2 regions of the Lysinibacillus sp. NPDC093197 genome follow, and region 1 is predicted to be linked to the other one. Evidence: predicted binding sites of a transcription regulator. Region 1 holds the regulator's gene; the other holds the start of a gene.
What was found. Region 1 encodes Rex, which represses fermentation and respiration genes when NADH is low (regulators of the CRP and FNR family bind a similar motif). Its sites were predicted from a motif close to TTGTGAAATATTTCACAA; they were not measured.

Region 1 (9,833 bases):
GAACACGGAAGTTAAGCTCTTTAGCGCCGATGGTAGTTGGGGGCTTCCCCCTGTGAGAGTAGGACGTCGCTAGGCAATAAAACAGTCAGCTGTGTGCTGGCTGTTTTTTTATATTTTTTTTACAAAACAGGTCAATAAAAATACTTGTTTTATTTTAAAAATATAAAAATAGTATTGTACTTATATATATTATATGTTATATTTATATATGTCTTAAAGAGGTCCCGTGGTGTAGCGGTTAACATGCCTGCCTGTCACGCAGGAGATCGCCGGTTCGATCCCGGTCGGGACCGCCATTTTTATGAAAATACAGTTCTTATGATTTTTTATTAATCATAAGGGCTTTTTTATTTGTTTTTTAAGGATAATGTTTGTCGAATCGCTGATTGAGCTTCAGAAATCGCAAGTAAAGCCTAAGGAATAGCGGGATACACTAAAAGAATTGCACTAAATCCTTTTCCGTTGCATATGTATAGACAGTATAGGTTTCGCACGGGAGGACGGAGGTGTGTCAATAGGGATACGTTTCGGCATACTTTGGTTAATCTTTATACTTAAAGTAGCTTGCGGAGTTCCAATTATTGATATAGAGGAATCGAATTCGTATCATTGGCAAAAAAATATGAATGAAAATGAATTTGAGCAATTACAACTAGGTATGAGTTATATGGATGTAGTTGAAATAGCTGGTGGTAGCCCAAGCGAGACGATTAAAAGTGATTATTACCGATGGAATGATGAAATACTTTTGACGCAAGCCTATATCGTTCAATTTAAAGATAATCAATTAGTAAATAAAGAGGTTATTGCGCTGAAGGGATATTCAACAAGAGAGTAGACACGTCTTCGAAAGAGGACGTGTTTATTTTTTTGAAAATCACTCGATGCTTTGAACATTTGCATGTGTTTCGGTAAACTAGAAGTAATGAGCTAGGAGAGGACATAGAGATGAAATTTGAAAAAATAATGAATTCACTAGAAGATACAGAGCACTTTGCCATGAAGCTAGCAAATTTACTTATGGCACAGGATACAATTACTTTAGAGGGCGACTTAGGTGCTGGGAAGACCACATTTACAAAAGCTTTAGCAAAAGGTCTAGGTGTAACTAGAACGGTTAATAGCCCTACGTTTACTATTGTGAAACAGTATGAGGGGCGTTTGCCCTTTAATCATTTAGATGTATATCGTTTGGCGGAAAGTGATGAGGATCTTGGGTGGGACGAGCTATTTTATGGTGATGCGGTATCCGTTATTGAGTGGGCACATTTAATTGAACCAGATTTACCTAAAGAGCGTTTAGCAATTGAAATTTACCGTGTTAGTGAATACGAACGACGATTTGTGTTAATGCCTTATGGCAAGCGATATGAAGCAATATGTGAGGAGCTAATGAGATGATTTGGTTAGGAATTGAAACAGCGAATGCGCCACTTTCTGTTGCAGTTGTTAAGGATGGAAAAGTGTTGGCAGAGGTTGTACAAAATATAAAGTTAACGCATTCTGCAGGTGCAATGCCAGCAATTGAAACGATACTAGCTAATGTTGGTGTAAAGCCAAATGAGTTAGATGCAATAGCTGTATCAGAAGGGCCAGGGTCATATACAGGAGTACGAATTGGTGTAACGCTTGCTAAAACATTAGCATGGACATTACAGAAGCCATTAGTCGGTGTTTCAAGCTTAAAAGTATTAGCAGCAAATGCAGCGCTTTTTGATGGACTAATATGTCCTATATTTGATGCACGTCGTGGCAATGTATACACAGCTGTCTATAAAGGGTCGAAGTTGGATGTAGTTATAGAGGATTATCATGATCATATTGAAGGACTGTTGGCCCATTTGAAGGCTTTAGATGCACCTATTTTATTTGTAGGAGTAGATGTCGATCTATTTTGGGATAAAATTGTTGAAGTCCTTGGACATAATGCGTATCGTGCACCTCTTCATGAAGATTTGCCACGTGCGAGTGCAGCGATTAGTTTAGCAAGCACAGCGAAATTACCGAGTCTAGAGGAAGTCCATCATTTTACTCCGCAATATAAACGTATTGCTGAGGCTGAAGCAAACTGGTTAAAAGAGCAAAAGGAGAAGGCACATGAGTAGTAATGTAATGTATCGTAAAATGGTATCAGAGGATGTACCAGCGGTTTATGCGATTGAACTTGCTACATTCCCGACGCCATGGACATTGGATTCTTTTTACTATGAGATGCATGAAAATCAATATGCACACTATGTTTTAGCAGTAGATGAAAACAATAGCATAATAGGTTTTTGTGGAATGTGGATGGTCATAGATGCGGCTCAAATTACAAATGTGGCTGTTACCGAGGCAGCTCGTGGTCGTGGAATTGGAGAAGGCTTAATGCGGGAAGCGATGCGTATTGCACGGGAGCATGGAATGGACGTTATGAGTCTAGAGGTACGTGAAACGAATACGGTGGCACAAAATCTTTACCGCAAGCTTGCCTTCCAAGATGGTGGCATACGTAAAGGTTACTATACAGATAACGGGGAGGATGCCCTAGTCATGTGGGTGAATTTATAATGGAAAATCGAATTATTTTAGCAATTGAGTCCAGCTGTGATGAAACGGCAGCGGCTGTTATTCGTAATGGTTCTGAAATTGTTTCAAATGTAGTTGCTTCACAAATTGAGAGTCATAAGCGTTTTGGTGGCGTAGTACCCGAGATTGCATCACGTCATCATGTAGAGCAAATTACGGTTGTTATTGAAGAGGCGTTAAAACAAGCAAATATGCAGCCATCTGATTTAGATGCAGTAGCTGTTACAGAAGGCCCTGGTCTGGTAGGGGCACTGTTAATTGGCATTAACGCAGCAAAAGCGTTTGCCTTCGCAAACAATGTACCGATTTTGGGCGTACATCATATTGCGGGTCATATTTATGCCAATGCACTTGTCCAACCAATGGAGTTTCCACTAATAGCCCTTGTTGTATCAGGGGGACATACGGAGCTTGTTTATATGAAAGAGCATGGCTCATTTGAAGTGATAGGAGAAACGCGGGATGATGCGGCAGGAGAAGCTTATGACAAAGTTGCACGCGTGTTAGGCTTACCGTATCCAGGAGGTCCTCGTATAGATCAGTTAGCACATGAAGGTCAAGAAGCCGTAGCTTTTCCACGTGTATGGCTTGAGGAAGAATCCTATGATTTTAGCTTTAGCGGTTTAAAATCAGCAGTAATTAACTATAAGCACAATATGGATCAACGTGGTGAAGAGATTTCTCCAACAGCTGTTGCAAAAGGCTTTCAGGAAAGTGTAGTTGAAGTACTAACTGCAAAAACATTGCGTGCAGCGCGTGAATATAAAGTTAAGCAAGTAATCGCAGCAGGTGGTGTAGCTGCTAATAAAGGTTTGCGTACATCCCTTGAGGCGGTATTTTCTAATGAGGGCATTCCCTTTTTTGTACCACCATTGAAATTATGTACAGACAATGCAGCAATGATAGGGGCTGCTGCAACCCCGATGTTTGAAGCAGGTGTTCGTGGAAATATGATGATGAATGGTCGACCTGGTATGGAATTGAAATCGTGGGTTGAGTAAGCACTTGAATGAGATGGCTCAGAGTTTTAGCTGAGTCGTCTCTTTTTTTATTTTTATAAAAATATTATGGTATATAAAATCACGAATAATGCTAGAAAATATATACCTATATTAGAAAAATAAATAATTGACAAATTTTTCAGAAAATTATCCACAGGAAGTGTGAAAAAAGTGCATAAAAAAACTGCGAACATTCGTACTTATGCACAAATTGTGGATAACTTGTGTATAAGTTGTGATTATTCTATATATAGTAGCCCATTTTACACAGAACGATGTGGATTAAATAATTTGAAATTGTGGACAGTGTGGAAAAGTCTGTTGATATGTTGGTATTACTAGTTTTATAGTGTGTATAAAGTTGTGGGCATTTTTTGTCGAAAAATAGCACTTGACCAATATATATGAAAAATAAAGGCGAGTAAAGAAAAAAGCCATATGACATAGCATATGGCTTTTTGAGATTTTATAAAATAATATTTTCTAGTTCCTCATTTAGTTCGAGCCATTCCATTTCAATGACTTCATGCTGCTCTTTAATAGTAGCTAATTCACCTTGTAGTTGTGAAATTTTCTCATGGTCAGTGAAAATTTCAGGATCACAGAGAGCTTCTTCTAAACGAGCGATTTCTGTAGCTGCCTTTTGCATGTTGATCTCTAATTCTTCTATTGAACGTCTAATTTGCCGCTCACGTTTTTTTGCCTCTCTATCTATTTTGGAAGTAGAGGTCTTTTCAGGAGCTGTTGCTTGTATTTGTGGTTGAGAAGCAGCCTTCATTTGAGCAATTTCAAAAAGTTCCTGTTTTTTCTCAAGATAGTAATCGTAATCACCTAAGTATTCAAAAGAACCTTCACCAGATAGCTCAACAACTTTCGTTGCAATTCGATTAATAAAATATCGGTCATGTGATACGAAGAGGAGCGTTCCAGGATAATCAATTAAGGCATTTTCCAACACTTCTTTACTATCTAAATCTAAGTGGTTGGTAGGCTCATCGAGAATTAAGAAATTCGCCTTTTGCATCATTAATTTTGCCAATGCTAATCGAGCCTTCTCACCACCAGATAAAGAATTGACGGCTTTATCTACATCTTCTCCACTGAATAAAAAGCGACCAAGTACAGTGCGAATGTCTTTTTCGTTCATTAATGGCCATTCATCCCATAATTCTTTTAAAACGCTTTTATTGCTAGAGAGCTTTGCCTGTTCTTGGTCGTAGTAGCTAATTTGCACATTGGTACCATAACGAATGTCCCCTGCAAGTGGGGATAAATCTTTGACAATCGTTTTTAATAATGTCGATTTACCAACACCATTTGGTCCAACTAGTGCAATGCGATCTTCACGAAAAGCTCGTAGTGTGATGCCACTAGATATTTGCTTGTCACCGTAGCCAACAGCTAAAGAGTCAATAGAGAGCACATCATTGCCACTTTGTCGCTCTATCGTAAAGCCAAAGCTAGCAGATTTTTCGTTACCGTCAGGAGAGTCCATCCATTCCGTACGTTCGAGCATTTTGCGTCGGCTTTGTGCCATTTTGGTCGTAGAGGCACGGGCTATATTTTTTTGAATAAAATCCTCAAGCTTTGCTTTCTCATCTTGCTGGCGTTCAAACATTTTTACATCGCGCTCATAGTTTTTCGCCTTTTCATCTAAATAAGCACTGTAGTTTCCAGTGTATTTCGTAACGCGATGACGAGAAACTTCATAGACGATGGAGACAACTTGGTCTAAGAAGTAACGGTCATGTGAAACGATTAAAATAGCGCCTTCATAGCCTTTTAAATAAGTCTCTAACCAAGATAGCGTTTCAATATCTAAATGGTTTGTAGGCTCATCGAGAATTAATAAATCTGGCTTACTTAATAGAAGCTTTGCAAGAGCTAAACGAGTTCGTTGACCTCCTGACAATGAGCTAATTGCTTTTTCATAATCCTCTGGGTAAAATTGCATACCATGAAGAACAGAACGCGTATCAGATTCGTATTGATAGCCTCCTGCATCTTTAAAATCATGCTGTAATTGGTCATATTCGGACATAACCTTTGCATACATTTCTGGATTTTCGTAAACCGCTGGATCAGCCATTTGTTGCTCAAGGGAGCGCAATGTCTTTTCCTGTCCAAGAAGCGGTTCGAAAATTGTCATCATTTCGTCCCAAATTGATAAAGTTGAGTTTAGACCCGCATGTTGTTCTAAATAGCCAACTTGAACGCCTTTTGGAATAATAATATCGCCAGAATCATATGACAATTGACCAGCGATGATTTTTAGTAAAGTGGATTTACCAGCCCCGTTACGTCCGACTAATGCTACACGATCACGGTGTTGAACTTCTAGTTTGACACCACTTAAAATTTCATCTGCAATAAAGGATTTATATAGTTGATTGACTTGTAATACAATCATTCTTGACACCTCAATTCTTTCTTAGTGTAAAGGATGACGGAATTGCTTGCAATGTCAGTGCTTTACTTATTCTAAGCTGTCATGTAAGATTGAAACGATTTCTCTTTAGTTAGTGGCGTAAAACACGCCGTTAACTAAAGGGAAATCCTCCACTTTTATAAGTGGGTGATGAATATGATATGCATTGAACTCAGTGTGGGTTGAAACCCGTCTGAATCAAGTTAGCGGCCCAGCGGATGTCATAGATTTTATGAGAAGAATTTCAAGCATGCTCAAAAAATTCTAGATGCATGTACGCTGAAAAGTAATTGATTCATATAAGCATGTTTCAAAATGAGTATTCAAATACGCTTAGGTGAATTTGATGTGTTTATAAGGAGGAAAAAGTTTGAAACAAGAAGTAAAAATTCCACAAGCCACAACTAAAAGACTTCCTCTTTACTATCGATTTATCCAAAACTTTGCGCAAGAAGGAATGGAACGTATTTCATCGAAGGAATTGAGCGAGGCGATGAAAATCGATTCTGCAACGATTCGTCGTGATTTTTCTTATTTCGGTGCGCTTGGCAAAAAGGGATATGGCTATGATGTTCAGCATCTATTGAAGTTTTTTAGCCAAACACTTGATCAGCATGAGACAACAAAAGTAGCGTTAATCGGTGTGGGGAACTTAGGGAATGCATTTTTAAAGTATAATTTCCAAAAAAATCATAACACTCATATTGTGGTTGCATTTGACTCAAAGGCACCAAAAGAAGGGAAAATGATAAGCAATATTCCCGTTTATCATCCTGATTTATTAGAAGAAAAGTATGCTGAATATGGAGCAGACCTTGCTATTTTAACAGTATCTTCGCGCTCTGCTCAGAAGATGGCTGATCGATTAGCAGCAATGAATGCAAAAGGCATTTTAAACTTTACGCCAGAGCGTATTACCGTACCAGATACTATGAAATTATTAACGATAGATTTGTCGGTAGAATTACAAGCGCTTATTTATTTAATACGAAATAGCGATAAATAAAGGTATTCACAAATTTGTAAACTGTTACAATTGATGGTGTTTAAACTATTGAAATAAATTCGCCAAACGAAAATATTTAAGTTAAAATGATATATATATAAGAGGAGGTGGCTGCAATGGTTGTGCACTTAAGTGCTTTTACACCAGTTAGCCTAGTTATTATCGGTGTGGTTGCAATTCTAATATTCGGACCAAAGAAATTACCTGAGCTAGGTAAAGCAATGGGTTCTACACTTCGTGAATTTAAAAATGCAACAAAAGGTCTAGCTGATGACGATGACGATACAAAAAAGAAAATAATTGAACATAAAGAAAATGATAACGTTAAGTAAGTTAAGGATGTCTAGTTAATATGAATCCAAGAGAATTAACAGTCGTAGAGCATTTAGAAGAACTAAGAAAACGGCTCTTTATTTGCGCTGTTTTCTTTGTTATTGCACTTATAGTTGGCTTTTATCTAGCCGAACCATTAATTAAACATATTCAATATAGTAAAGAAGCAGAGCAACTAACTTTAAACGCGTTTAAAGTGACTGATCCCCTTGTCGTATATTTGCAAGTGACAGTCATTATAGCGTTTGTTATAAGTTCACCGTTGCTTCTTCATCAAATTTGGTTATTTATTACACCAGGTTTACATGAGACAGAACGTAAGGCTACTTTAAAATATATTCCATATTCGTTCTTTCTATTTTTAGCAGGAGCTTCATTTTCTTATTATGTTTTATTCCCATATGTCATGCACTTTATGATGGGCTTATCTGCGGATTTAGAAATCAAACAAACAATTGGGATTAACGCATATTTTTCATTTTTGTTTCGCCTAGTCATGCCGTTCGGAATCATTTTTCAATTACCTGTTGTGACATTATTTTTAGCACGTTTAGGTATATTAAATCCTGAATTGATGGTGAAATTCAGAAAGTATGCATATTTTGTGTTAATCGTTATTGCAGTATTTCTTGCACCACCAGACTTTATTTCAAACGTTATCGTAGCAATTCCGCTATTTGTAATTTATGAAATTAGTATTATCATTGCACGCAGAGGCTATCGTAAGTTTTTAAAAGCCGAGGCATTACTTTTAGAGGAAGAGCGTAAAGAAGCAGAACGCGAGCAAGTTGAGCGTTTGTTAGCTGAACAACGACGACAAATTGAAGAATTAAATGACTAATAAAAAGAGCTAGATGTTTTCCACATCTAGCTCTTTTTTTATTGCATTTTTTGCAGTTCATCTAAAAATTTTTGCAACGGTTCTGCGTTTAATTGTACAAGTGTAACGAAGCCGTTCAGCATGACATGCGCAATAATTGATGTCCAAATCCTTTTTGTTTTATGGTATAAGAAAGCAAAGATTAAACCACAAATCGTATATAACAGAATATGTGAAAAATCAAAATGAATTAGCGCAAAGAAAATGGCACTGACTATGGCTGCCACCCAGAAGTTCGTCGTTTGGACAAGCGAGCCGAAAATAACACGACGGAAGACGAATTCCTCTAAAATTGGGCCAAATACAACTATCGCTAAAATGGCAATTGGAGCACCTTTTGCTATCGCCACAATATCAGCTGTGTTTTGTGAGCCACCCTCGATTCCGAACACAGCCATCTCAATAGCTGCACCAATCATTTGCCCGAAGAATACAAGGAAGAAACCTAACACTCCCCACACGATTGTAAGTGGAATAGTCTCCTTTTTACCTTGATAGATATCCCAAAACGATTTATCGCGAGTAGTTAAAATCAAACTTAAAATCAATGCAATGGCAAAGCTGAGTGCGATATACCAGCCTTGTGTAATAGGGGCCGCTTGTGCATGAGGTAAACCCGTTGTACTCATCACAAATTTATGAAACGGTAAAAGTAACCACTTTCCTGATAATTGCATGACAATGTAAATGATTAAAACATAGAGAGCCGTTTTTTTATGCTGTACGTTTTTTAAAGTATTATTCACAGTCAAAATCCTTTCCATTCATAAGCTACCTTTCTATTGTAGAGGAATATGGAAAGAAAACAAAATTTTTCGTAGTTCTGACTTGCAAAAAAACAGTTGATTGATTATCATAATAAATGTATTAGCACTCGTTGATATAGAGTGCTAATAAACTTTTAAGAAATATTTAATTAATAGGAGGTTGTTTCACTTGTTAAGACCACTAGGAGATCGTATTGTCATCGAACTAATCGAGGTAGAAGAAAAATCTGCATTTGGAATTGTACTACCAGACTCTGCAAAAGAAAAACCACAAGAGGGTAAAGTAGTAGCAGTTGGGACAGGTCGTATATTAGAAAACGGACAACGTGTAGAGCTTGACGTTAAAGTTGACGACCACATTATTTTCTCTAAATACTCAGGTACAGAAGTTAAATATGAAGGCAATGAATACTTAATCTTACGTGAAAGTGATATTCTTGCAATTATTGAATAATAGTTATTATATTAATTAGGCTTAACGAATATTCCATTTCAGGAGGGTAAATTCAAATGGCAAAAGATATTAAATTCTCAGAAGAAGCTCGTGCATTAATGCTTCAAGGTGTAGATAAATTAGCAAATGCAGTAAAAGTGACATTAGGTCCTAAAGGTCGTAACGTCGTATTAGAAAAAAAATTCGGTTCACCATTAATTACAAATGATGGTGTAACAATTGCAAAAGAAATTGAACTTGAAAATCCATATGAAAACATGGGTGCAAAATTAGTAGCAGAGGTTGCTTCTAAAACTAATGAAATCGCTGGTGATGGTACAACTACTGCAACAGTTCTTGCACAAGCGATTATCCGTGAAGGTCTTAAAAACGTAACAGCTGGTGCAAACCCTGTAG
Region 2 (22,075 bases), on a different contig from region 1:
TTATCGTATAAAATCTCTTCAGCAAATTGTGCTAATTGTTGAGCTTTCAAGCTTATTTCTTGAATCGTCGAAGAAAACTCGTAGATTGAACCCGATTGCGTATCTGTTAATGTGTTGACTTCTGCAAATGATTGATTTAACACTTTTAGAAGCTGTTGAATATTTTTTGTAATATGATTAATTTGATCTGCATTTTGCTTCGAATTTGTAGCAAGCTTACGTATTTCATCGGCCACTACTGCAAATCCTTTACCCTGCTCGCCTGCACGTGCAGCCTCAATTGCCGCATTTAAACCTAATAAATTACTCTGATCTGAAATTCCTTTTACTACAGAAGAAATCTGACCAATTTCCTCCGCACTTGAACTCACATCTTTCATTGAAGAGGTCATATCTTTCACCCGGTCGGATAAATTGCCTACTGAGCCACTAATTTCTTCAATAGAAGCGGCCGTTTGCTCTACAATCGCAGAGAAACTTTCAGCCATTTCAAATAGTTTATGAGCTTTTTCCAAACTTGTTCCAATGCCTACCCCACCAATTACTTTCCCAGTACTATCGTGAAGCGGGATAGCTCTTGCAACAAGTGGGAAGCCGAATAATTCTTTCGGTATAACTGCTGATAAAGATTTATTCGCTTTAATCGCATTTGTGATGACATCACCTTCAACAAGTGGATCCCCTGGCGTAACATTTAAAGAGAATGTCTTCGCTGGAATATTAATGATTAGTTTCTCAGTATCGTAAATGCCTACCGTAATATCGTCTTGAATAAGCCCGTTTAACAAAGGAGCTACTTTAATAAACGCACTAATTACATCTGCTTCTTGCATATTTTCCGACCCCTTTGTCCTTAATAAGGTAAAATTCTTTTGCTATAGTTTACAGAAATCCATTTTAAAGTTGTAAACTCCTCAAGGCTCCATTCTCCGTTTAAGCGACCGATACCTGATTGTTTTTCTCCACCAAATGCAACATTTGGTTCATCATTGATTGTTAAATCATTTACATGAATCATACCTGTATGTACTTTCTTAGCCATTTCTACACCACGTTCAAGGTTAGCCGTATGAATTGCACCGCTTAATCCAAAACGAGTATCATTTGCGATTTGAATAGCTTCTTCTTCCGTTTCGAATGGAATAACACAAACAACTGGGCCAAATAGCTCTTCTTGTGCCACACTCATGTCTGTTGTTACATCTGCTAAAATCGTTGGCGCTACCATTCTACCTTTAATATTACCTTTAATAACGGCTTTCGCACCTTCAGCAATGCCTTTTTCAATCATTGCTTCTAGGTTAGCTGCTTGGCGATCATTAATGACTGGGCCGATGATTGTTTCAGGATCTCTTGGATCACCAACTTTCAGTGAAGAAACTTTCGCTACATACTTGTCAAGGAACTCATTGTAGATCGATTTCTGCACTAAAATGCGGTTTGCTGACATACAAATTTGCCCTTGGTGTGTGAATCGACTAAATGTCGCAGCACCAACTGCGTACTCCATATCTGCATCTTCTAATACGATAAATGCACTATTGCCACCTAACTCTAATAATGGCTTTTTGAAATTTTTAATCGCAACTTGACCAATATAACTTCCTACCTTTGTTGAGCCTGTGAAGGAAATAATTCTTGGAATCGGATGCTCAACAAATGCATCCCCGATTTCATTAATATCCGTTACAACAACATTCATTAATCCTTTTGGTACACCAGCTTCTTCAAAAATCTTTCCAATTAATGTTCCACCTGTAATAGGTGTATCTTCATGAGGTTTTAATACAACAGCGTTCCCAGCACCTAATGCAGGTGCTACAGATTTCATCGATAAAAAGAATGGGAAGTTAAATGGACTAATGACGCCAACAACGCCTGCTGGAATGCGATAAAGTCTGTTTTCTACATCATCGATTGTTGAAGGTAAAATCTTACCTTCCATACGAATTGGGAATGTTGCAGCCTCTTTAATAATATTCTTAACAAGACCAATTTCAAAAGCAGCTTTTAATCTTGTCCCACCTAATTCATCCATAATAATCGATGTAATGGCCTCTTCGTTTTCTTCAATATATTTCACTGCATTTTCAAGAATATCACGCTTTTTATATGGGTTTACTTTATCCCATTCTTGCTTCGCTTGTTGCGCGGCTTGATATGCATAATCAATATCAGAAACGTTTGCTAATTTAAATTCTGTTATGACTTCATCTGAATAGGGATTTATGTCATGTAAAAGGCTATTACTTTGTCCTTCTCTCCATTCCCCACCTATAAATTGATTTCCTAAATTTTTAATATCCATTTTATAACCTCCAAGTTTAATCGACGTGTGTAATACAAATATCGACAAATATTTAGAAAAATTTATAAAATAACAAAAATTTTGTAGGTTTTTCTTTCTAATTACAGCTTACTCCTATTATGCTTTGTCCCTATTTTTAAAATTCCCCATCTACAAAAAGGACCTTATCGTTTTAAATTTTTTTCTTTATATAATCTGTTTTACTCATTACATTTGACCCAAAGTCCTCAAATTGGTAATGAAAGGCGCTCACTCATCTTACCGATAGCCCAAAATAGCTCAGTCTCAGTACATACGGCGAATATCTGACTATCTGTATTTATTGTTAGTTAGCATTTATTTCAGTATTTCGATGCATCGCTAAAACAATTTTAAAAAGAGAAAGGTGAAATTGAACGTAGTTAATTTCACCTTTCTTACTATTGGAGATTGCTATCGTAGCTCTCCAGCATTATTAGTATTTATATGATTGTCCACCATCGATTGGTACAACAACACCATTTATGAAGTCTGCTTGGTTAGAAAGTAAGAAGGCAACTAAGTAACCAACCTCTGCTGGTTTACCGAAACGGCGCATTGGGTTTGGTTTTACGAATTCTTTACCTACCTCTTCCCAATTATCTCCACCAATTTGACGTAAAGAGCCCTCTACCATAGGCGTCATTATGGCACCTGGTGCGATTGCTTTAATAGAAACACCAAATTGTCCATATTCAATTGCTGAGTTACGTGTTAATCCGACTACACCATGTTTAGATGCTGCGTAGCCTGATTGATTTCCAACACCACGAATACCACCTACAGATGCTGTATTGACAATTGAACCTGACCCTTGTTCTTTCATTACTTTTAAGACGTATTTCATGCCGTAAAATACACCATTTAAGTTAATAGACACAACTTTTTGGAACTCATCAATACCAAAGTCTTCTGTTAAATTTTGTTTTCCTTCAATGCCTGCATTGTTAAAGAAACCGTCAATTTTGCCGAACTTTTCAACAGTCGCATCTACAAAACCTTTGACAGCATTTTCATCTGCTACGTTTGCTGCAATTAATAACAGTTCAGCCTGTGGTGAAACGGCTAACACTTTTTCTTCTGTTTCTTTTAAACCCGCTTCATTCAAGTCGACTAATACTAGTTTAGCACCTTCTTCTGCTAATTGAAGTGTTGCTGCTTGTCCAAGACCAGATCCTGCACCTGTTACAATGACTACTTTCTCTTCAAAACGTTTCATATTATATTCCTCCATTATTAAATATTATATAGTGACCCATCTACTGTGTAGGATGAAGAACTTACATAAGAAGCTTCATCTGATAGTAAAAACGCAATGACATTGGCTACTTCATTTGGTTCACCATAGCGCTTCATTGGCACTGCATCTTGATATGCAGATTGCGCTGCTTCGGCGGCACCTGGTGCAACTTTTGCCTCAATTTGACGCATCATTTGTGTATTAATAACACCAGGATTGACTGTATTCACTCGCACATTATATGGAGCAGCTTCTAATGCAGCTACTTTATTAATGCCCATTAGAGCATGTTTTGACGAATTGTATAGCATCATATTTGGCGAACCAATTAATCCAGCAACAGAAGCTGTATTGACAATTGAACCTGCTTTTTGCTGTTTCATAATTGGCATGACATATTTTAAACCGTAGAAAGCACCTTTTACGTTAATGCTATATACGAAATCGAAATCTTGTTCAGTAATTTCTTCTAAAATTTTTGCTGGACCTTCTACCCCTGCATTATTTGCAAATCCATCAATGCGACCAAATTTTGATACAGTTTGATCAACATAATTTTTTACTTCTGCCTCTTTAGAAACATCTGCCTTTAAAGTCAGTACGCGATCCTCACTTAAGTTAAGCTCCTCTGCAACCGCTTTCACAGCAGCTTCATTTAAATCTACTAGCGTTAACTTAGCTCCTTCACCTGCAAGCTTGCGAGCAATCTCTTTACCGATACCTCCTGCAGCACCTGTAATAATGACAACTTTGTTTTCGAATCTCATTTTTTGTACCTCCCCTAAAGATTGTTGTTACATTTATAGTTTAATCCGTTTCATTTTCTGTAAGCCATCCTTAATATTTGCTATAATGTCGAAGAAACCAACACTTTTTATCAATCTGTCTAATGTAGGAGATAAATTTGATGAAATCTAATTCCAATCAAGCTTTACGTACAAAGCATTTCTTAAAAAAGGCATTTATTGATATGGTCCATAAAAAGGGATTTAGTGCTGTTACAGTGAAGGATATTGTAGATTATGCTCAATATAATCGAACAACCTTTTATGTGTACTATCAAAATATAGATGATCTTGTGGAAGAGTTAATGGAAGAAATGTTTGAAGCTATCCAATATAACAGCATGTCTAAGTATGTAAGTAATAGTCGTGTGAAAGTACAGGAGTTGACTACCCATTCCTTTGAATTGTTGTATTACATTTACGATCACCGTGATTACTTCACATTATTATTGTTAGAAGATACGTTACCTCGTATCCACCAGCAACTACCTGAAGCGATTTTTAATTTGCTCAAAGATAAATTTGATATTCATTACGGCGTGTCGGTTGTTGATGATCATTCCCAAAAGCGCTATATGGCTTATGGGACAGCTGGTTTGATTTTAGACTGGATTGCACAAGATTTTGATGCGACACCTGGTGAAATGACAGAGCGTCTCAATCGAATTTTCAACACTTTTGCAAGAGGCTTTATTATAAAAGAAATCGATACTTAATAAACAAAAGAACGAATTCCACCGTCGGAAATTCGTTCTTTTAATTATTATTAAGCTAACTTCACCACGCAACATGGAAACGAACACTTTAATTTTACTTTTAAATATGTGTTCCGACGTTGCTTTCCTGTATGTTTTTGCTAAGATGCGTCTCTACGTTCTCCGTTTTTTTCGACCAATACGTGGCCAAAATTGGACCTGAAATATTATGCCACACAGCACCAAGAACACTCGGTAAGGCAGCTAACGGTCCAAAATGGGCAGTCGCTAACGCCACCCCAAGACCAGAGTTTTGCATACCTACTTCAATTGAAATAGCTCTTCGATTACTTTCATTTAGTCCTAACACAAGCGCTGTTAAATAGCCCAGCAGCAAACCGAATGCATTATGAAGCATTACTGCCGTAAAAATAATAAATCCAGCTGAAGCAATGCTATCAACATTTCCGGCAACAACCGCAGAGACAATAATAATAATAGCAACTACTGAGATTAGAGGAATGACGTTGATGCTTTTTTCTACAACTTGAGGAGCAAATCTTCTTATAACAATACCTAGAATAATAGGCAAAATAATTACTTGAATAATTGAAGTAAACATTGCCATTGGATCTACAGGCATCCATTTACCTGCAAGTAATAGTAAAATTAATGGTGTTGCAATTGGGGCTAGTAACGTCGAAAAAGATGTCATTGTAATTGACAACGGTACATTACCTTTAGCTAAATACACCATAACGTTTGAAGCAGTACCCCCTGGAACAGAACCGAGAAGGACTAGCCCCGCAGCTAATTCCGCTGGTAAGATCATAATGTAAGCAATTAAAAAAGCTGTCAGTGGCATAATAATATATTGAGCACATACACCAATGATGACTGGCAATGGATTCGTTAAAATCAATTTGAAATCAACCGCTTTTAACGTTAGCCCCATACCAAACATAACGATGCCTAGCAAAATCGTAATATATCCTCCAAATATTAAAAATGGATCAGGAACTATAAAGGCAATAACAGCTATACAGATAACCCATACGGCAAAGTATTTTCCCGCTATCGTACTAATGGCTTCTAAAATTTTCATATTTCCACTCCCTATTTCTTTATTTTTAATATTTTATTTGGATTCAAAAGAGCGTCAGGATCGAGCGCTTGCTTAATCTTTTCCATCACAAGCAGTGCTTTTCCATGTTCTTTCTCCTGGTATTTCTGTTTCCCAATACCGACACCATGCTCTCCTGTACAAGTTCCCCCTCTTTCAAGTGCATACATTACTATCAATTCATTGAATTCATCAGCTTTCTTTATTTCATCACAATCATTCATATCAATCATTAAAAGAACATGGAAATTACCATCACCGACGTGGCCCACAATCCCCCCTGTAAGTGCTAACAAATTAAGGGCTTCTCTTGCATGTTCAATTGCCCCTGCTAACTCTGAAATCGGTAAACAAACGTCGGTCACCATAAGTTTTTTCCCTGGGTGTCCATGGACATAGGCGTAAGCTAAATTATGACGAGCTTCCCACAGCTGATTGCGAGCTGCATTATCGGACTCAAATTCAATATTTTCACAATTATGCTCCACTACAATTTCTTTCATAAAGTCAACGTCTTGCTTTAAGCCAGCTTCATTTCCATGAAACTCTAAAAATAAGGTCGGTTGCTCCTCATAAGCTGTTTTACTATGCAAGTTCACTTGTTTCATCGAATGTTCATCAACCAGTTCTACTCTTGCAATGGGAATTCCCGCTTGTAAAATACTAACGACTGCCTCGACAGCATCATTGACTGTTTTAAACGATGCTCGAGCAGCCATTTCATGTTCAGGAAGCCCATAGACTTTTAGCGTCAATTCAGTAAAGCAACCAAGTGTTCCCTCAGACCCTACAAATAGACCATTTAAATGATAGCCAGAGGATGATTTTTCTGCTAAATTCCCAGTATGAATTACCTCACCATCTGAAAGAACAACCTCTAAATCTCGAACTTGGTCGCGCATAACTCCATATTTAACAGATGTTGTTCCACTAGCATTTGTTGCTGCCATCCCCCCAAGTGTTGCATCTGCTCCTGGATCGACAGAGAAAAACAATCCGTATTTTTTCAATTCTTTATTCAACTGAGAACGCGTTACCCCTGGTTGAACTTTTACGAGAAAGTCCTTCTCCCTAACTTCTACTATTTTGTTCATGTTGGAAAAATCTATCGTTATCCCGTGGTCGTAAGGGATAACATGTCCTTCTAAGCTTGTTCCTCTACCAAATGGCACTATTGGTACTTTGTATTGGTTTGCTATATTTATTGTCTTACTCACTTCTTCCGTCGTTGTCGGAAACACAACAATATCCGGTAAACTGACTCTATGATAGGATTCATCACTACTATGTTGTTCTAAAATCGTTTGATTGATTGTTACTTGGCTTTCAGAAAGAGCACTTCTTAGTGCAATCACCAATTCCTCATTTGTTGCAATCATTTTTTTCTCCCCTTTTTACTCTCATTCCTTCACAGTACTTGTTTATGGTGTTTTGATTGTGCAAATAATATATGTCATACCAATTTACAAAATAACGAAATTGGTCCAACCATTATTATTATACTTAATATTCTGAAAATATCAATAATTATTAATTTTCTTTAATTGATAACAATGTAGTATTTCTGTATGATTAAAGCGTTTATAATATTAGGTAATTGAGGGGAAGGACATAGGTAATGCTGCAACCAAGAAAAAAAGCCTATCAAGTAATTGTTGATCAAATAAATGAATATTTTTTAAATGGGGAATTACAACCTGGAGAAAAACTCCCGACAGAAAGAGAATTAGCGAGTCGGTTTAATGTTAGTCGAACATCGGTTAGGGAGGCACTTCGGAAGCTTGAAATAAAAGGAATTATTGAAATTAAACAAGGCAGTGGTAGCTTTGTTAAAACACAGGAAAGCCATTCAGTAGGACAAGAGCTTTCATCTACAATCTTAAAAACTGAAAAAAAATTAGTATATGAAATGTTAGAGCTACGCCAGACACTTGAAGTAGAATGTGCTTTTTTAGCTTCACAACGTGCCACTTCAGAAGACTTAGAACGCATTGGTCATGCATTAGAAATGATGGATCAAGTTAAAAATGATGTGGAACTAGGTATACAAGCTGATCTCATTTTCCATATTAGTATTGTTCTCGCCTCACATAACTCAATCTTCTCGCAATTGTTCCAAACCCTTAGCGAACATATGCAAGATACAATCCGAGTTACCCGAACACAACGCTTGAAAGATGTAGAACGAACGCAAGAGACTATTGATGAACATAAAGAAATTTACTTGGCAATCGCAGCTGGCGATGCAAATCAAGCTAAACAACTTATGGAAAAGCATATTAAGCAAATAAGAAGAGAATTGACAGAGTCACTTTTTAATCATATTTGAAAACTACAAATAAAGCTCCCTACTCGTTGATTGGAGCGGAGGACGGGCGACTCCTGCGGGAACGCACAGTACGTAAGACGCAACAGACCGCGCGTTAGCGAGGGTTGCGGCTTACGGTGTCCACGCGGAAAGCGCCCGTTCGTAGCAGAAATCAACGGCAGGAGACATCACTTCTATATTAATTTTAAATAAAAAAAGGACTATAGACAAACTCGAAAATCTTCGAGTTTGTCTATAGTCTGAACGAATCCTCTCTTAGGATTCTTCCTTTCATTCAAAGCTTAATTTATTCTAAAACAGCCATTCGAAAAGCCGTCGCAATTATTTGTGTACGGTTTTTTGCATTAAATACAGTTAGTAGCTTTTGAATATAGTCACGAATTGTGTACTCACTGAAAACGAGAAGCTCTGCCATTTCTTTATTACTGAATCCTTCCGCTAATAAAAATAAAACCGCCAAGTCTTTATCCGTTAACTTTAAGTCATGCAGTAGACGTTGTGTACTGCGTGTACGTGAAAAGTAACAGCCTAATAAGTTCCCTACTTCTTCAAGTAATTGCATTTCTTCTTCATTATATGAAAAAGGCGTTCCACATTGGTCAAACGTTAACCAACCAAATAATTGTCCATTTTGCTGAATCGGAATAAAAATAATCGTAGATAAATTCAACATTTCTATTGCAATCGGATTTATATATGGCGCTGGTTGTTCTAAATAGAGTGGCTTTTTAATAGCAAAAACGGCCACCTCTTCCAGCTTACCTTTTAGCATTTGTACTTTGTGTAGCTCAGAGCCGTATACACCTGAAAATTCATTGAGCCATGGATTATAGCTATGAAAAATGACACGTTGAAATCCGAAGTTTTCCTGTGCTTTGGATAAAATAGTTGGTATATGATCTACGCCATCTAATTGAATAAGCAATTTGCTAAAACGTTGTAACTTTAGCAAACTTTCAAGACTTATTTCAACCTTTAGTGGAGATTGTATTACTTTACTATTTACAAGACGTAATACATCTAGTACTTTTTCGTGATACTTTAGCATTTCGTCTGTATTCGGGTGCTTAATTTGTACAAGGACATCTTTTGTTGCGTAATAAGACAATGAAGGAAATATAGTGAGTAATTTTTCTGGTAAAAGTCGACTATGCATAGTCGCCCAGTTAATAAGTTCTTCGCGTTGAATCGTTTTATTTTTTAACTGACCATTTAAAAACGTCAACCAAGAACGATACCAATAACCAATTTGAATAATTTCTTGCTCATTTAACTCTCTTTTCGTTTGCAAATGCTTATTCCACGCATAGGCAATATCCTGATGGTGAATTTTATGAAACAATACATATTGAAAGTTGATTTTAGTCATAGTACACCTACATTTGCATGTTTATTTTCAATTAATATACCCTGAATTGCCGGTATCTTTGCATTAACTCTATCATTTACACTCTAGATGTAACAACTTTATTTTGTTATTTTGCTCCACTATTTATGTAAGGGTATTCAAATACAGAAATGAGGTACTAGATATGGAATTTAAAAAAATATTAGTCGCAGGTAGCGGCGTATTAGGAAGTCAAATTGCTTTTCAAACGGCATTTTTTGGATATGAAGTGAATGTATATGACATTAACGATGATGCGATTGCAGCAGCGCAACCACGCATGCAATCGTTATCGAACACATACGGAGATTATTTTAATGATACTGCACGTGCAGCCAAAGCATTAGAAAGCTTATCATTTTACACAGATTTAGCACAGGCAGTAACTGATGTAGATTTAGTTATTGAAGCTGTACCAGAACGTATTGAAATTAAACAATCATTTTATGAGCAACTAGCAAAAGTAGCACCAGCAAAAACTGTTTTCGCATCAAATTCTTCCACACTATTACCTAGTCAATTTGCACAATATACAGGACGACCTGAGAAGTTTTTAGCATTACACTTTGCAAATTCTATTTGGAAAAACAATACGGCTGAAGTAATGGGTCATGAAGGAACTGATCCACAGTACACTGAACAAGTAATTGAATTTGCTCGTACTATTGGCATGATTCCATTCCATTTAAAGAAGGAACAACCAGGCTATATTTTAAATTCATTACTTGTACCCTTTTTAAGTGCTGGTATGGAGCTTTGGGCAAATGGCATTGCAGACCCACATACAATTGATAAAGACTGGATGATTTCAACTGGTTCACCATCAGGGCCGTTCGGATTTTTAGATATCGTTGGTATGGAAACACCATATAACTTAAATATGATGAAGGCAGAAATTAATCCAATGGCTAAAATCATAGCGGAAAAAATTAAAGCCGAGTATATCGATTTAGGGAAAATGGGTGTATCTTCAGGGGAAGGTTTTTATAAATATCCAAATCCAGCCTATCAGGATAAAGACTTTCTTAAACAAAATTAATTAGCAACAAAAGTGAAAAAGTGTTAGATTGACTACATCAATCTAACACTTTTTTGCATCACCGTTGATGTCCGCTACGGCGATACTTTCCGCAGGAGTCACGCCTTCGTTACTATCAATTTGTGCTATCTTATTTATGCTAAAGAGCGATTAGCTAAAGCTTAATTCATTTTACATTGAAGAAAAATAACATCAATGGAATTCGTCGATATCCGCCACGGCGATGCTTTCCGTAGGCACATCGTAAGCCACAACCCTCACAAACTTTATAATTCTGAAAAAGTTGGTGGTTTCTTTTTGAAGCCTTTCGTCGTAAAGAAAGCATAGATAAAACCGATTGCAAGCCACAAAAAGCCGATCTTCAATGTCATCGGTGATAAATTAATGAATAAGTAGAAACAAATACCGAACCCTAACCCTGGAATTAATAAGTATCGAATTATTTTCTTTTCTTTTTTACGGAAGAAGTAATATACGATTACTGACAAGTTAACAAACATAAATCCTGTCAGGCCACCAAAGTTCATTAACTCTGCTACGAAATTTGCTGATAAAAACAGCGCTCCTAAAACACTAAATAAACTTACATTGTTATATAGTTTCGCTTACATTCCCTATATTATCTTTTTTAAGCATTAGCATGACAATAAAGGAAATACAATATAAACCTGCTAAGTAAAGCATCGCAACTTTCATATCATAACTTTGTAAAATATAGCCGACAAGGATTGGTGAAAAGCCTCCTATAGCTCGTCCAAAGTTAAAAATTGTATTTGTTGCGGTACTTCGAATTTGAACGGGATATAGACTACCAATCAATGCTCCATATCCAGCAAACATACCATTTGAGAAGAATCCGACAATTGCACCACCTATTAGGACACCAACACTACCCGTAGCATAAGAGTATAAAAACACAGCACATGCTGAGGCAATAAGGAAGACGCCAAAGGCACGCTTTGCGCCAAATCGATCTAGAAATAGTCCAAAGGTTAACATACCGATAATCATGCCAACCGCTGTACTAATTGTCCAAATGGCAGAACTTGAAACAGACAAACCTTGTGACTGTTGCAACATCGATGGTAACCAAATCATTAATCCGTTATAACCGGCAATTTGAACTGTTGCCATTATGATTAACGAGATTGTTGTAATCGCTGTTCGTGGCGTTTCAAACAATTGTACCAACTTACCCTTTTCATCTTTCTTACTAGCCTTTTTGTTTTTCTGAGCAGCGAGCCACTCAGGTGATTCATCTAAATTTTTCCTTACGATAAAGGCAAAAATAACAGGTATTACACCAACAAAGAATAATGCTCTCCATCCTAAAGTAGGAAGAATGATGGCACTTAGTAATGCTGCTAAAATAACACCATATTGAGCACCTACACTGACATATGAAGACGCACGCCCTTGTTTATTTTTCGGCCAAGCTTCTGCAACAAGCGCCATACCAATTCCATATTCTCCTCCGGCACCTATTCCTGCGATAAATCTAAATAGGTACACTTGTTCAATGCTAGTGGCTAATCCTGTTAAAGCAGTACCAATGGCAAACAAGATGACGGTATAAGTAAAGACTTTTACCCTTCCATACTTATCTGCTAAAACTCCGAAAACGATTCCTCCTAATAGCATCCCTACATTCGTTATAGAAGAAATAAGTCCTCCCGTTGCTAAATCAATGTTAAATTCTGCAATAATCATTGTCATCGCAAATGAGATAAACATGATGTCCATGCCTTCTAATGTTAAACCAGCTACCGATGCGACCACGGTTTTTTTTCGATAATCCATTCTACTCTCCTCCAGTATGTTCTAGATGAAATAAATCTCTTTTATTTACGAATGAATGGATGTATCTATATAAATATAACGTTTCCATTCTCCTTTTAAGCCTCACTGGACTTCCTTTAAAAGAGGTACGTTAGTTGTGTAATCACAGCTAAAATGCAAAATAAATGCCCTTTCGTCAGAACAGACAAAAGGGCATGAATAAACAAAGATATTACTAGCATAATAACTTAAAGTATCATATAGCCCTTTTCAGCCTCTCTGGACCGTATTAAAGGTAAATTATTTCAAAAGATATCTTAGCAAAATTATTTATAATTTCATACAAGAAAATTTTGGTAAAACCTCAATTAAGCTAGTTCTAGTAATGCTTCTAACTCAAATAAAAAAATTTTAACAGTTGCTCACACGAAAAAAAACTAGTTAAGATAGGCGGAGATTTGCTCCACACTCACGAAGAAGTGGAAGTGGAATCGAGCCAATTTTCTTCATCATATTTGGTTTTTGCTTATTTTATTAAAGTCCCACTTCGTTAGCTCAATAAATTCAACAAAAAACAGCTTTATTCATTTTTTAATACAAAAAGAACGAATCCCATTAATAAGAATTCGTTCTTGCTAAATAATTATATGAACTCCACATGTTAATTAGCAAACAGAGCAAAGCACTGTTCGGCATTAGTGATAGCTAGAAGATTATGTCAGTGTCCTGTCATTCTTATCTTTAGGCTAAAGTCTAAATACGCATTAATGCGCCATTAGGCTTTGGTAAATCATGATCTGTTATTTGATTCATTTTACAAAAATGTTTAAAAAATCGTTGTGCTAGCTCTTGTTCTGTTGGTTCACTCTTCAACGAAACGATATCAAGTAAAATTTGAGCCATCCATACATTATCAAAATAACGGTATTTACCTGAATTCCATGTCATTTTGTCAGGGGATTTTTTATCTGTATAATACTTCCATAAAAGTAATTGATTCGATTCCTGTTCTGAAAGTTGGAGTTTGTATTTTGAATGGGCAGGAATATTTCCATCTTCACACAGCTTACCGATAAAATCTTCATTCACCATATAGACACCTATGATACGTCTGTCTTTTTCAGGCATGCCAGGATCTAGTGCTGTTAACAGGACAGCGCTATTTTGGTGCATGCGGATAGGTTTGTTTGGCTTCCCCTTGTTATTACCACTTTTTATTGCGCCTGAAAAAACCTTCCACTCTGAAACAGAACTATTTTGTTCTTCTATGTCACATCTAAAAACCATTTGTGATTCAGGATGGAGTTTATGATGTTTCATAAGTTTTTCGTGTTCTAATCGAAGTTTCAGGTTTTTTCGCTGTAGTTTTTTTTCTTCTTCCTTCTTCCTTTCTTCCTCTTTTCTTTCCATTTCCTTTATTTGTATTATTTTTTCGATTAAATGAGCATCACTTTTATCATGTAGTTTTAGGTACTTTCCAAATACATCAGGGAAAACAAACATTTTATTTTCCGACGCAAAATGTATTTCAATAATAGACTCATTATGTTTAACTATACTACCCATGCCAAAACGCTTATGTGTAACTTTTTTATTGATTAGATTCATTATTCTAATCCTCCTTTTGGAATAAAAACGCGGTTACTATTAGATAGTAAATTAATTAGACCTATTATCTTAAAAGCTTAAATAACTGTTTTAAATTTTTTCCTTTGTCTTAAGGTAAAGGATATAAAAAAAACGTATCCGAATTCTATCTGCAAAAAAGGTCAGCGGAATTCGAAATACGATTTGAAAAAAACAACTATAAGACTATTATAACATTTTTTTAAAAAATCACAAATTTATTATTGACACCATATTTTATTATGAGGTAAAATAAAAAATTACTCTCTAAACCCTCATAAAATAAGACCCCTTATAAAAAGTCATGAAACTTATGGAAAGCCCCTATAAAAAGCAACTAATTTCCTGTGATAAGCATAGGATATCTTCATGAAATAAATCAATGATATTTTCCAATTAAGTTCCATATAAAAAGACCCCCATTTCGCAAAAGTTATTTGCAAAATCAGGGTCTGTATGGAACTTTTCTACTTTTAAAATTATAATCCGTATTATTAAGAATTATATGTGTACCCCATATATTAAGCTAACTCCAACCATGCAACTGCTTCACAATGCGTGGAGTGCGGGAACATATCGACAGGTTGAATTTCCTGCGTTTTGTATCCGCCATCTTCCAATATGCGAAGGTCACGTGCGAGTGTAGCTGGGTTACATGATACATAAACAACTCGTTTTGGGCGTTGCTCTAAAATTGTTTGTAAAAGTGCTTCATCGCATCCTTTACGTGGTGGGTCTACAACAAGGACATCTGCTTCTTTGCCTTCCTTATACCAGCGTGGAATCACTTCCTCTGCTGGACCTGCCTCAAAGAACGTATTTGTAAAGCCGTTAAGCTCTGCATTGCGTTTTGCATCTTCAATGGCTTGTGGGACGATTTCGACACCCATTACTGCCTTCGCTTTTTGAGCGAGGAATAATGAAATTGTACCGATGCCACAGTAGGCATCAATGACACGTTCATGACCTTGTAAATCAGCATAGTCTAGCGCTTGCTTGTATAGCACTTCCGTTTGCTGAGGATTTACTTGGTAGAACGAGCGTGCCGAAATTTCGAAGCGCACATCACCGATAGAATCAATGATTACATCATTGCCCCAAAGGTTGATCGTTTCATCACCAAAAATAACGTTTGTTTTATCGCTATTGATGTTTTGCATGATAGATGTAACGTTTGGCAATAGCTTTAATATGCTCGCTACAGCCGCTTCTTTTTGCGGGAATTTTTTCTTTTTCGTAACGAGTACGACCATAACCTCACCAGTTGCACGTGCAGTTCGGATAACGACGTGACGCAGCATCCCTTCATGTGATGCTTCATTATAAGGTTGAATACCGATTGCCGTTAATTCCTTTTTTAATCCCGAAAGAATTGCGTCCGCTTCGCCTGTTTGGATTAAACAGCGGTCCATATCGACAATTGTATGCGATTTTGTTTTGTAGAAACCAGCAATGACTTGTCCCGCGTCATTTGTAGAAAATGGAATTTGGGCTTTATTGCGATATTGCCAAGGCTCCTCCATCCCCTTCACTGGTAAAACGGGTGCGTCAATTTTGCCTAAGCGTTGCATAACATTCCGCACCATATTTTCCTTCCACTTTAACTGCCCCTCGTACGATAAGTGCTGTAACTGACAGCCACCGCATTGCTTAAAATAATCGCAAGGTGCATCTACTCGATCAGGTGAAGGTTGAATTATTTCTATCACTTTTGCAAATCCATAATTTTTTAACGTTTTTAAAACATGAATTTCTGCTGTTTCATTCGGTAATGCACCTTGAATAAATAATGGATAGCCATCAACTTTTGCGACACCATTGCCATCATGTGTTAAATCTTCTATATAAACTGTGAGTTGGTCATTCTTTTTTACGGGTGCTGACATTCGTACATCCTCCATTTCAATCTTCTTATTGTAGCATGTGATAGCGGAGGAAAAAAGAACAAGGCATGAATTTATCACGCTATTCTAGCTGTGCTAAAAAATAATGACCTGGAGCGACCACGACTCGCAATGTGAACGAGCTCCCCGTTTTCCTTAGCGTATCTTCAATTGATAGTTACCTTAGCCCAGACAGTGCTAAAAAAGAGTCGCTATTCGCGACTCTTTTCATTATTTTTCGTTACATAATCATCTTTTGGTGCCCACCAGAACATCACAATTATCCCGAGAATGACGACAATAAATGGTGCATAAAACATTAAAAATTTTTCCATCGCTATAACCTCCTATGCATGATGGTCTTCTTTCCCTGTCACATAATTTTTGTTGAATAAAAATAGTTTCAGCAATAAATATAGTGAAGGTAGAAGCAGGCATAATCCTAAAACAAATACGATAACTAATGCAATGGCCATTTGTGTGTTTGTAAAGCTATCATAAATCGTTAAATATGGATACAGTAAATATGGATATTGCGCGATACCGTAAGCAAAAAACGCTACTGCGAACTGAGCGATTAATAGTCCTACAGCAAGCCCATAATTTTTTCGCATCCATAACAATATGACAGTAATAATAAATAATACTGCGGAAATAGCAAACATCCACCATAAGTTGACCATATGCTGATAGCTTTCAGGGTTAATGGATTTCATTTCATACATAATCCCCAGTGCACTAATCATTAATGGTGCTGCCCAAATTAATGCATATTTTCGCATTAAATTTGTTGCCTCTACATCTGTTGCTTTATGTGCATACCACGTTAAAAATACTGCGGATATATAAAGAACAGCTGCTATGCTTAATACGACAATACTCCAAGCAAATGTACTCGTATATAGTGTCCAATAATTTAATACTGGTTGCCCTTCCACCATATCCACATAGCCGCCACCTGCAATAGCAAATACTACAGATAATGAGGCTGGTATAAGTAAACCTGTTAAGCCATATGTCAGAGAATAACCAACATGTCCTCGTGCGCCATACGATTCAAATGCATAGTACGAGCCACGAATCGCAAGTAACACTAATGAAATACTAACCGGCACAAGCAAAATTGTTCCATAGTAAAATGCCGTTTGAGGGAAAAATCCTACAATCCCAACAAAGAAAAACACTAAAAAGACATTCGTTACTTCCCATACAGGCGATAAATATCGTTTAATAATATTCGTTATAATATGGTTTTTCCCAATAAGGAGACTGTAAGCATTGAAAAAGCCTGCACCAAAATCAATGGATGCGACCATCACATAACCAAAAAGGAAAATCCACAATACTGAAATTCCTAATATCTCTAATGTCATATGATGTCACCGCCTTTTTCTATATTCCGATCTTCAATTTCACGCTCAATTGGATTCTTTTTAAACATGCGAATTAATACAACGGTACTACCTACTCCAAGTACCGCATAAACACCTGAGAATAACAGCATCATTAAATCCACATGATCGCTCGTTGTTGCGCCCTCTGGTGTTCGCATAATACCGTATAATATCCACGGTTGACGTCCAACTTCGGCAAGCCACCAGCCTGATTCAATCGCTATTATTGACAGTGGTGCACCTGCAACAATAATCCATCTAAACAACCGCGAATGAATAAACCGCCAACGACGTAATTTCCCTACTACATAAACTAAAGAAACTAATGCCATGAACATACCGATAAAGACCATCGTATTAAACAGATAGTGAATATAAAGCGGTGGTCGGTCTTCCTCCGCAAATTGGTCTAAGCCTATCACTTCTGCATTTGGATTATTAGCTGCTAGTATACTTAATGCATAAGGTACTTTAATGGCATACTTTACTTCCTCGCCATCTAGCACACCGAATAAAATAAGTGATGCTTTATCTGTTGTTTCAAAATGCCATTCAGCCGCAGCTAATTTTTCTGGTTGGTATTCCGCTAAGTATTTGCCTGAGAAGTCACCTATTATTGCAGCTGAAATTGATGTCACCAGACCAATCTTCATTAATAAAAATAATGATTTTTTATGATAAATATGGTCTGAGCCTTTAAGCATACGGTAGCCTGCAATTGCCGCCAACACAAATGCTGATGTCATGTAGGCTGTAACAAGCACGTGCGCTACTTTAGTTGGCATAGCTGGGTTAAACATTGCTAGAAATGGTTGAATATTAACGAGCTGACCGTCCACTATGTCAAAGCCTTGTGGTGCGTTCATAAAGGCATTCACGATTGTTATAAAAACTGCAGACATTGATGCACCTAAAGCAACAGGAATTAGAAGGAGCATATGTTTTTTCTGACTATCGAAACGATCCCAAGTGTATAAGTAGATACCTAAGAAAATGGCCTCAAAGAAGAATGCAAAGGTTTCCATAAAGAGTGGTAATGCTATAGTTTGCCCTGCGAGTTGCATAAAATTCGGCCATAGTAAAGATAATTGTAATCCGATAGCTGTACCTGTAACGACCCCTACAGCAACGGTAATGACGAAACCTCGTGCCCAACGTCGTGCCATTAAAATATAATGCTCGTCATTCTTTTTGTATCCAGTCCACTGCGCAATCATAATCATTAACGGCACGCCGACACCAATCGTTGCATAAATGATATGGAACGATAACGTAAGCTCCGTTAATGCACGACTCCAAAAGACTGCTGATTCATTAATCATCTCATTACCCTCCTAACTACCAAATATTCTTCCCAGTATGGAAAGTAGCATGATAATTGCAACACCGAAGCTTAACCAAATAAGCTTTCTTTCCTGTGACTTATACAAATTGCACCACTTCCTTTCCCTTATCCATACCCATATTTTCCACTATTTCAACGAAAAAAACCTTTATAATGGACCGAAACTTCGGCCTATTATAAAGGTTTCAAATTTTGTTCATTTAATATACGCATATTCGCCAAACATTTTTCTTAATTCGTTCACAACCCCAATTTATGAGGGGATTACAAACAAATAAGTGTAAATTTACAAAATTATTTACACTTATTTGTCATTGTTCCATAAGATTAATTTAAATCCGATCTTCCTCCCGAATATCTTCAATCGGTACAAAAATTTCAATATGGCGCTTCAAGTTTTCAAATGTTGCAGGTGCATCTCCACCATATTCGCCATCTAGATTTAAATGCACTTCGTTTTCCGTCGTAACTTTCACAACACTTGCCTTTTTATAAATAACACGATCATCCTTTAAATGTTCGCCTCGTAACGCCATTGCCGCAAGTTGAATAAATTCTGGAAGGCTCACTTTTTTCAATACTAATAATGTAAAGTAACCGTCGTTTATGCTCGCATCTGGTGCAAGCTTTTCAAAGCCGCCAACAGAGTTCGTTAAGCCACATAAAAACATCATTGCATCTCCATCAAATACTTCACCATCATATTCAATACGCATATGTGATGCCTTAATAGATGGAATCATTTCAACCGCTTTTAAATAGTAAGCTAACTGCCCTAGCATTGTTTTCATTTTGCTTGGCACTTCGTACGTTAGCTCAGTAATACGTCCCCCAGCAGCGATATTGATGAAATAGCGTTCTCCATTTAACAATCCAACATCTACTGGTAAGGTATCGCCTTTAATAATAATATCAACGGCTTCATCAATATTTCGTGGAATATGGACGGCACGTGCAAAATCATTCGTTGTCCCCATTGGAATTAAGCCAATCTTCGGACGTTTTTCAAATTGCCCGACACCAGAAACAACCTCATTTAACGTCCCATCTCCACCAACTGCTATGATAATATCAAAACCACGTTCTACTGCGTTTTTTGCTGCTTCTATAGCATCGCCTTCACAAGTCGTTGCGTGACATGATGTCTCATAGCCTGCTACCTCTAGTTTCTCCAATACTTCTGGTAAATGCTTTTTAAACGCTTCTCGCCCAGATGTAGGATTATAAATGATTCTTGCTCGTTTCATAACATACCTTCCTGCTTCATAAGATTCTAATACTTTCAACGAATAAACCATTGAAATGTTGCACTGATGATTAATGCGAAGTTCTACGCCTTGCAAAACAAATTACACCATATGCTTTCAATACGCCCGTACGAGCGCGTATTGTACGTTACACCTTTGACTAAGCCAATTGCTCCATTATTGTAATGCTGCTGTTACATGTTTTTTGAAATCTTCGTATACATATGTCCAATTTGCTTTGTTCGTAATATTATCTTCACGTATTTCAGTGTAAAGTGCTTTTTGTGCTTCCTCAAAAGTTGGATCTTCTTTGTCTGGTAATGTAGCTCTTTTCTTCACAACAATATCCTGTAACTCAGGCGCACGTGGTCCCCATTTACCGATAACTTGACCTGATTCATTAAGTAAAATATACATAGGAATTGCACGGCCACCGTTTGTTAAGTAACGGTCGATTAAATCTGTATCTGCATCGCGTAAAACGGTGCGCATATCTAATCCAGCTGCCTCTGCAACACGGCGAATAATTGGATTATTTAACATCGCATCTCCGCACCAATCTTCAGTAATTGTTAAAATTTTAGGTTGCTTGTCTTTTAATAAAGCGACAAAACCATCGTTCATTGGCACTTCAAAGCCATCATAAATACGGAAGCTATCTTCTTTAAGCGTTGTCATGTTTTCCATATATTGTTGAATTGAAATGGCTTCTTCAAAATATTGTTGTTCAGTTTTCATATACTTATCCCCTTTTTAAATGAAGTGTTTGTTCTATTCTATATTTTGCTATGAATACTCTTTTTAGACAACTATTTAGTGTTACGATTTGTTAGTATGTACAATTTTTACATTTAAAAAGCCAAGAAAGTGAATACACTCTCTTGACTCATCGAAATATCAAAAAAATTAGCGTTTTGCAATTTCTTGTTGTAATAATTTGTTGACCATTGGTGGGTTCGCTTGGCCTTTTGTAGCTTTCATAATTTGTCCAACTAAGAAGCCAATTGCACGATCCTTACCATTTTTGAAGTCTTCGATCGATTGTGCATTGTTATCTAATACTTCTGTTACGATTGCTAATAATGCACCCTCATCAGAAATTTGAACTAATCCTTTTGCCTTCACGATGTCATTAGCTGAACCACCGTTTTCGACTAACTCAGTAAATACTTTTTTACCGATTTTAGAAGAAATTGTACCGTCTGTAATCAATTTCACCATGCCTGCTAGGTTTTCTGGAGTTAACGCAGTATCTTTAAGATCTTTTTGTTCAGCATTTAAATATGCAGAAACATCACCCATCAACCAGTTTGCAGAAAGTTTTGCATCTGCTCCTTCAGCTATCATCGCTTCAAAGAAATCAGAAATTTCTTTAGAAATAACAAGAACGCCAGCGTCATAAGGTGTTAATCCTAATTCTTCAACATAACGTTTTTTACGAGCATCTGGAAGTTCTGGAATCTCTGATTTTACGCGCTCTAACCACTCATCATCGATTGACAGACGCACTAAATCTGGCTCTGGGAAGTAACGATAATCATCTGTTCCTTCTTTAACACGCATTAAAATAGTTTTACCTGTTTTTTCGTCAAAGCGACGCGTTTCTTGATCAATCACGCCACCTGACAGTAATACGTCCGCTTGACGTAACTCTTCGTGCTCAATACCACGACGTACGTAGTTAAATGAGTTAAGGTTTTTAAGCTCTGTTTTTGTACCAAATTCTTCTCGGCCATATGGGCGAATTGAAATGTTGGCATCACAGCGTAGTGAACCTTCTTCCATTTTACAGTCTGAAACATCTGTATATTGAATAATTGATTTCAATTTTTCAAGGTAAGCATACGCTTCATTTGCTGTGCGAAGATCTGGCTCAG

Region 2: a site for Rex is predicted at 19,180-19,197, ahead of ACIP9G_RS20820 (cytochrome ubiquinol oxidase subunit I). Genes of this name have one in related genera too.

Annotation. Positions count from the first base shown of each region.
Region 1 covers NZ_JBIVOH010000013.1:19-9,851, forward strand. Annotated here, with positions in the region: partial or broken rRNA gene rrf (5S ribosomal RNA) at 1-75, shown strand, start outside; tRNA gene ACIP9G_RS21820 (tRNA-Asp) at 221-296, shown strand; gene ACIP9G_RS21825 (hypothetical protein) at 509-838, shown strand; gene tsaE (tRNA (adenosine(37)-N6)-threonylcarbamoyltransferase complex ATPase subunit type 1 TsaE) at 949-1,401, shown strand; gene tsaB (tRNA (adenosine(37)-N6)-threonylcarbamoyltransferase complex dimerization subunit type 1 TsaB) at 1,398-2,105, shown strand; gene rimI (ribosomal protein S18-alanine N-acetyltransferase) at 2,098-2,550, shown strand; gene tsaD (tRNA (adenosine(37)-N6)-threonylcarbamoyltransferase complex transferase subunit TsaD) at 2,550-3,569, shown strand; gene ACIP9G_RS21850 (ABC-F family ATP-binding cassette domain-containing protein) at 4,036-5,979, opposite strand; gene ACIP9G_RS21855 (redox-sensing transcriptional repressor Rex) at 6,368-7,003, shown strand; gene ACIP9G_RS21860 (twin-arginine translocase TatA/TatE family subunit) at 7,120-7,335, shown strand; gene tatC (twin-arginine translocase subunit TatC) at 7,356-8,177, shown strand; gene ACIP9G_RS21870 (CPBP family intramembrane glutamic endopeptidase) at 8,216-8,980, opposite strand; gene groES (co-chaperone GroES) at 9,153-9,437, shown strand; gene groL (chaperonin GroEL) at 9,494-9,833, shown strand, end outside.
Region 2 covers NZ_JBIVOH010000010.1:117,022-139,096, forward strand. Annotated here, with positions in the region: gene ACIP9G_RS20740 (methyl-accepting chemotaxis protein) at 1-833, opposite strand, end outside; gene yfmT (benzaldehyde dehydrogenase) at 854-2,308, opposite strand; gene ACIP9G_RS20750 (SDR family oxidoreductase) at 2,763-3,545, opposite strand; gene ACIP9G_RS20755 (SDR family NAD(P)-dependent oxidoreductase) at 3,563-4,333, opposite strand; gene ACIP9G_RS20760 (TetR/AcrR family transcriptional regulator) at 4,474-5,067, shown strand; gene ACIP9G_RS20765 (bile acid:sodium symporter family protein) at 5,168-6,151, opposite strand; gene ACIP9G_RS20770 (FAD-binding oxidoreductase) at 6,163-7,548, opposite strand; gene ACIP9G_RS20775 (FadR/GntR family transcriptional regulator) at 7,788-8,498, shown strand; gene ACIP9G_RS20780 (LuxR C-terminal-related transcriptional regulator) at 8,785-9,867, opposite strand; gene ACIP9G_RS20785 (3-hydroxyacyl-CoA dehydrogenase) at 10,031-10,924, shown strand; gene ACIP9G_RS20790 (hypothetical protein) at 11,191-11,451, opposite strand; gene ACIP9G_RS20795 (MFS transporter) at 11,516-12,724, opposite strand; gene ACIP9G_RS20800 (malate synthase) at 13,457-14,311, opposite strand; gene rlmD (23S rRNA (uracil(1939)-C(5))-methyltransferase RlmD) at 14,851-16,215, opposite strand; gene cydS (cytochrome bd oxidase small subunit CydS family protein) at 16,425-16,547, opposite strand; gene ACIP9G_RS20815 (cytochrome d ubiquinol oxidase subunit II) at 16,560-17,585, opposite strand; gene ACIP9G_RS20820 (cytochrome ubiquinol oxidase subunit I) at 17,582-18,928, opposite strand; gene ACIP9G_RS20825 (diacylglycerol kinase) at 19,284-20,198, opposite strand; gene ACIP9G_RS20830 (thioredoxin family protein) at 20,376-20,936, opposite strand; gene gatB (Asp-tRNA(Asn)/Glu-tRNA(Gln) amidotransferase subunit GatB) at 21,105-22,075, opposite strand, start outside.